Regions from separate parts of the Hyphomicrobium methylovorum genome, predicted to be linked through region 2. Evidence: riboswitches for the same ligand, from Rfam matches in the RefSeq annotation. Region 2 holds a riboswitch; the other holds the start of a gene.

Region 1 (3,208 bases), 500 kb from region 2:
CGAGCGCGCACGGATGCTGGACACACCCGCGTCTCCCGTCCACTTCATTATCGGCACCGACGAAGCGCACCTTCGGCAAGAACTGCAGCAGTTCAACAATGTATTGCTGTGGTCGCTTGGTGGGTTTGCCGCTTCCATGATTTCAGCTGCGGTGCTGCTGTTGTTTTACGCCATGACCCCGTTCTCTCAACTTCGCGAAGGGCTGGCGGCGGTGCGCTCGGGCTCGGCGGCGTCGATGAAGGGCAAGTTTCCGGAAGAGGTTCAGCCGCTGATCGACGACCTCAATGGTCTGCTGCAGTCATCCAGCGAGCAGATCGGACGGGCGCGCGCGCAAGCGGGAAATATTGCACACGGTCTGAAGACGCCTCTGGCAATCCTGGTCGATGAGGCGGAGCAGCTCAATCGGCGCGGCGAAACCGAAACCGCTTCCGTTATCCGCGACCAATGCCGACGCATGCAAAGCCATATCGATTATCAGATCGCGCGAGCGCGCATTGCTGCGACACGCGCACGACCTGGTACCCTGTCGTCCTTGTCCGACGTCGCAACGGCGGTCACGGCCGCGCTCTCTCGCCTTTATGTCGATCGCGGCGTCGTCATCCGCAACGACATTCCGGATCGCGTCATGGTTGCGGCCGAACGCGAAGACTTGAACGAGTTGCTGGCGAACATCGTCGACAACGCTTTGAGGCACGCTCGAAGCGTCGTTCGCCTCGGGATTGATGGCGATTATTCGCGCCAGCTAAAATTTGTCGTCGAGGATGATGGCCCAGGCCTGCCGCCTGAAGCGTGGAAGATCGTTTTCAATATCGGAACGCAATGGGAAAGCGACAATCAGGGCTCGGGTCTTGGATTGGCGATTGTGCGCGATCTCGCTCAGCTGTACGGCGGCGATGTTGAGCTTGGCCGATCAGACCTGGGCGGCCTCAAAGTCACGATCCAATTGCCCGTTCCTGATCGCGGCGCTTTCCTTGTCAAAAAATAGTATGCATCCGCTCGTAGCAATCGGCCGTGGCCAAACGGCGCTGCGGAGACTGTAGAGTTGTAACGACGCAGTCGCTAACATCTCTCAAATTGCACGCCTGATCATTGAAGGGAATGGACTATGGAGAGGCCTGCCGCATTGGCGCCCGAGCTTGTGAGCGAATTCGTCCGGAAGGCGCATAGCGATATCGATCGCGTGCGAGAGCTGCTTGCGATCGAGCCCAAGCTCGTCAACGCGAGCTGGGATTGGGGCGGCGGAGATTTCGAATCCGGGCTTGGTGCAGCCGCTCACACCGGCGGCCGAGACATGGCGCTGCTTCTGATCGAACACGGCGCGCGCCTTGATATCTTTGCAGCCGCCATGCTCGGCAGGCTGGATATTGTCAAGACGGCGCTGGAAGCTTACCCGCAAGCCGCGAAGGCCCCCGGCGCGCACGGCATTCCGTTGCTGACGCATGCAAAGATGGGTGGCGAGCCTGCTCGCGCTGTCTACGAATACCTCGAGTCACTCGGCTAAGTGCAAACAGCTGCGCACTGATAATCCCGTGCGCAGCTTCCTCGCTTGTGACGCTTTGAGCACATGCCCCGGCCATTCGACCGCACGCGCATTGACTCGCCGTGTCATCCGGCGACACCCTATCTTGTCGGTTTCCGCAAGGAATCAATAGGGAATGCGGTGATGGCCTTGTGCCAAATTCCGCGGCTGCCCCCGCAACTGTAAGCGGCAAGCTCTTGACCACTCGCGCCACTGGAGCTGCGTTCCGGGAAGGCAGGTCAAGACGCTAAGACCCGCGAGCCAGGAGACCTGCCGACGGTCGTGGTCACACGCGAGCACGGATCAGACGGGGTGTTCTGATCGTTGACGGCTTGAGCTTGCTATGCGCTCGAGACGCCTTCGCTTGCTGTGACGTGCCACATTCGTCGTCACGCAGGTCCTATGCTCAATTCAATCTCCGGACTCCGGTCCAATGGCCAGACGCATCTGCGTCGCCTCTCGGCGGGTGCAAGCCTTTCCGTCCTCGCTTCGGTCTTTGCGCCGTGCCTCGTCAACGCGCAGCAAGCGGCGCCAAATTCGAGTGATCTGCCGCCTGTCACCGTGCTCGGCACACAGTCTCCGAAGAAGATGGCGAAGGCCAAAAAGCCTTCAACGGTCAAGCAAAAGGCTCCGGCCCAGGCGTCAACCAACACGCAGCCAGCGGAGCCTGTGGTTGATCCTGCCCAAACCGGCGTCAATACGCCGACCAAGCCTGGCCTCAATCTCAGCGTGCCGACCACAGCGGGTAGCCGCCTCAATCTCACGCCGCTCGAAACACCTGCCAGCGTCAGTGTCATTTCCGGCGAAGTCGCGCGCGACCGCGGCCAAGATACCGTGACGGACGCCGTTACGCATAATGCGCCGGGCTTCAGCAGCGTTGCCAATCCGGTTTACGGCCAAGCGTTCGCCAGCCGCGGCTATCAAGGCAATGGCTCAGTCGTGCGGCTTTACGATGGGACGCGCATATCGCCAGGCCGCGGCAACGTCACCTTCCCGTTCAACATGTGGTCCGTCGACCGTATCGAGGTTTTGCACGGTCCGGCTTCGGTTCTCTATGGCCAAGGCGCGATTGGCGGCGTGATCAACGTCGTTCCCAAGAAGCCGATCACGACGCATTACGAAAACGAAGCGCAGGTTTACGTCGACTCGAACCTGGGGCGACGCCTTTCGTTCGATAGCGCTGGTCCGTTGAATGAAGCGCTCTCCTATCGCTTCGATGTCACGGGAGACGCTTCGGAAGGCTGGGTGGATCTTGGGCACTCGGAGAATTTTGGAATTTCCGGCGCATTGAGGCTTCAGGCTGCGCCAGATCTCGTGTTCACGCTGTCGACCGACTACGGCGATCAAAAGCCGATGCGTTATTTTGGAACGCCCTTCCGTGACGGCGAAATCGACAAAAGTCTGCGCGAGAAGAATTATAACGTCTACGACAGCCGAATTCGGTTCAAAGACAACTTCACACAGTTGAAGACGGAATACACGCCAAGCTCCGCGTTGTCGTTCCGTAACATCTCTTACATTTCGTCCAGCAATCGCGAGTGGCGCAACGCGGAGGATTACTTCCTCAATCCGGTCACCGGCGACGTCGACCGGAGCGGCTATATTCATATCGTTCAACAGCAAGATCAGATCGGCACGCGCAACGACGCGACGGTTCGCAGCCGGATCCTAGGATTTGCGAACGAGTCC
Region 2 (3,208 bases):
ACAAACACGCGCCCGTCGCACGTTGGACGCACGCGTCTCCCGCGCCATTTCTGTGCTGGAATCCGCTGAGCCCGACACTCTCGTGTCCGTCACCAACGCAGCGCAGGCGGCAGGTCTCTCGGTCTCTCGCTTGCAGCATCTCTTCAGCGAAGAGATGGGCGTTTCGTTCCGGCGCTATCGTGCCTGGGTTCGCATGCTTCGCGCAATCGATGAAATCGCTGCTGGCTCAAGCTTCACCGAAGCAGCACACGCCGCAGGCTTTGCCGACCAATCCCACTTCGCTCACGATTTCCGGAAAACATTCGGTGCGCCTGCGTCCCGAAGCTTGACGAACGTTCGCGTATAGAGCCGCCGCCTTTCCGGAACGAATAGGCTCAGGTCTTCTTTTTCTTCGTGGCGTTCGCTTCACGCTCGAGCAGCACCTGCTTGCGCTCGACGCCCCATCGATAGCCTGAAATACCGCCGTCGCTGCGAATAACGCGGTGGCAAGGAATGGCAAGAGCGATCTCATTCGCTGCACAGGCGCCAGCAACTGCGCGCACCGCTTTCGGCATACCGATCTGTGCAGCGATCTCGGCGTATGTTGCCGTCATGCCGAATGGAATTTCTCGGAGCGCCTGCCAGACGCGATGCTGAAAGGCCGTGCCGCGAATGTCGAGCGGAAGATTGAAATCCTTCCCGGGCCTTTCGACCAAGCCGACGACCTGAGCAACGATGGCTTCGAATTCGCTGTCGCCCCCGATCAGAGTCGCATTGGGAAAGCGGCGCTCAAGATCGTGCACGAGTTCGCGCGGATCATCACTCAGAGTTATCGCCGAAATGCCTTTGGCGCTCGCCGCAACCAGAACAGCGCCAAGCGAACACTGCCCCACCGCGAACCGAATTTCGGTATTGGCTCCGCCAGAGCGGAAGTCAGTCGGCGTCATGCCAAGCACGTCCGGCGCGTCGGCATAAAAGCGGCCGCTGGAATTAAACCCCGCGTCGTATAACGCCTCTGTCACAGAAGAACTCTGCTTGAGATTATCTCGAACGCGCTTCTGGCGATTTGCAATTGCGTAGGCCTTTGGTGTCACTCCGGTGACGATCTTGAAAATGCGATGGAAGTGAAACGAGCTAAGACCAGCATTGGCGGCAAGGGTTTCGAGACTCGGCTGATCGTCCGCAGTCTCGATTGTGCGACACGCAGCCGCGATCATCTCCGCGTAGTGTTTATGAAGCGGCGGCTCCGTCGGCCGGCAGCGCTTACACGGCCGAAAGCCAGCGGCTTCTGCATCCGCAGCAGACGCATAGAATCGGACGTTCTCACGCTTGGCCAGACGCGATGGGCACGCAGGCCGACAAAAGACACCTGTCGTCGCAACCGAATAAACGAACTGGCCGTCAAAGCTGGCGTCGCGTGTTTTCACGGCGTTCCAACACGTCTCATCCGTCATCGAAGACGATTTCAGAGTCTTGGATTTCGGAACCGCGAGGGCCATTGCCGTTGCTCTCTCTGCCAACATGCATGAAACATAGGAGCTTGCCGCATACTCTGCACTTCGTTCCTTGCGATCAAATCAATTGGCACGACGGAGCCCAAAGCGCGGGGTGTTGCTAGAGACACAACCGCTCAAACAATCGGCCGACGTCAATTGACAGGCCTATTGATATGGCCAATCTGTTCACGTCGGTTCCCTTCGGGGAAACAATAGGGAATGCGGTACTGGCTCTCGCCAAAAGCCGCAGCTGCCCCCGCAACTGTAAGCGGCGAGACGTCGGCGATATTACCACTGGGAGCGAGAGTTTCTGGGAAGGTAGTCCGGAAGTCTAAGACCCGCGAGCCAGGAGACCTGCCGACAGTCGTGGTCACACGCGAGAACGCGTCGGGCGGGGTGCCTCGATCGTTGGCGAATGAACGCGTCCGCGCGCTCAAACGGCTTCGCTCGCGGTGACGTGCCCATTTGTACGTCAGGACTGTCATGTCTTCTCTGTTTTCTCGCGCGGGCTCCGTTTCCGAACGGCGTCGCTTGCTCGCCTCAATTTCCTTTGTCGCTCTCTCTTCTTGCTTCGGATTTAGCGCAAGCGCACAGGACGCATCGCCGCCAGCCGAGGAAGGGACGCCAAGCGCGAACTCTTCGTCCGTTCCACTACCGAGCGTCGTCGTCTCGACCCAGCAAAAAAAGAAGCCAACGACCAAGAAGAAAAAAGTCGTTCAATCGCCCGCGGCGGAAGCTTCTGAGAATCCAACCGTTGTGGGCAACAACGGCAATGAAACCGATGCCACGAATGAGTCCAGGGAAACAAATCCGTCTGGCCTGAACCTTTCGAAGCCCGCAACGAGCGGCAGCCGCCTCGGCCTAACGCCTCTCGAAACGCCCGCCAGCGTCGAAGTGATCTCTGGCGAGACGATCCGCGAACGGGGCCAGACGAGCGTCGTCGATGCCGTTACGCAGAACGCGGCTGGCTTTACATCTACGGCTTCTCCAGGCAACGGCGGAACCGGTCTCGCAACGCGCGGCTTCTCGGGCCACGGTTCCGTCATGCAGCTCTACGACGGCACACGCATGTACGTCGGTTCTGGCACCGTTACATTTCCATTCAACACCTGGACTGCGGATCGCATCGAAGTTCTGCGTGGACCGGCATCCGTGCTCTATGGCGAAGGTGCAATCGGCGGCGTCATCAACGTCGTTCCGAAAAAGCCGACGGACTATTTCGTCAACGAAGCGGAAGTCGCCGTCGGCACGGATTTTTCGCGTCGTATCGGGCTCGGTTCCGGCGGACCGATCAACGACCGGCTGTCGTACCGGATCGACGTTGCGGGCGAACAGTCTGATGGCTGGCTAAAGCAGGAAGGCGAGTTTCAGAATCTAGCCTTGTCTGGTGCCGTTAAGCTCAAGGCCGCGCCGGGACTGACATTCACTCTATCGAACGACTACGGCTACCAGGAGCCATTGCGCTACTTCGGTATGCCATTCATCGACGGGCGTATGGATAAACGCATCCGCTTCAAGAATTTCAACGTCGAGGACAGCGAGGTCCGTTATCGCGACAACTGGACTCAATTCAAGACAGAGTGGCAGGCAAACGACGCTCTCACATTCCGCAACACCGCCTATCGGCTCACCAGCCATCGGCATTGGCGCAATATCGAAAACTACGCCTATGTCTCTAATCTCGCTGATCCCCATTATGGCCAGATCAAGCGCGACGACTATATCGAGATCTA

What was found. A riboswitch is a leader RNA that binds a small molecule or an ion and turns the genes downstream of it on or off. The one in region 2 is predicted to bind cobalamin.
Region 1: it holds a riboswitch for cobalamin, as region 2 does, so the genes downstream of both, DLM45_RS06540 (TonB-dependent receptor) here and DLM45_RS04265 (TonB-dependent receptor) in region 2, are expected to answer to the same signal.

Annotation. Positions count from the first base shown of each region.
Region 1 is NZ_QHJE01000001.1:1,340,065-1,343,272, forward strand. It holds gene DLM45_RS06530 (sensor histidine kinase) at 1-985, shown strand, start outside; gene DLM45_RS06535 (ankyrin repeat domain-containing protein) at 1,106-1,501, shown strand; cobalamin riboswitch at 1,613-1,811, shown strand; gene DLM45_RS06540 (TonB-dependent receptor) at 1,922-3,208, shown strand, end outside.
Region 2 is NZ_QHJE01000001.1:845,028-848,235, reverse strand. It holds gene DLM45_RS04275 (helix-turn-helix domain-containing protein) at 1-346, shown strand, start outside; gene ada (bifunctional DNA-binding transcriptional regulator/O6-methylguanine-DNA methyltransferase Ada) at 375-1,478, opposite strand; cobalamin riboswitch at 1,651-1,851, shown strand; gene DLM45_RS04265 (TonB-dependent receptor) at 1,959-3,208, shown strand, end outside.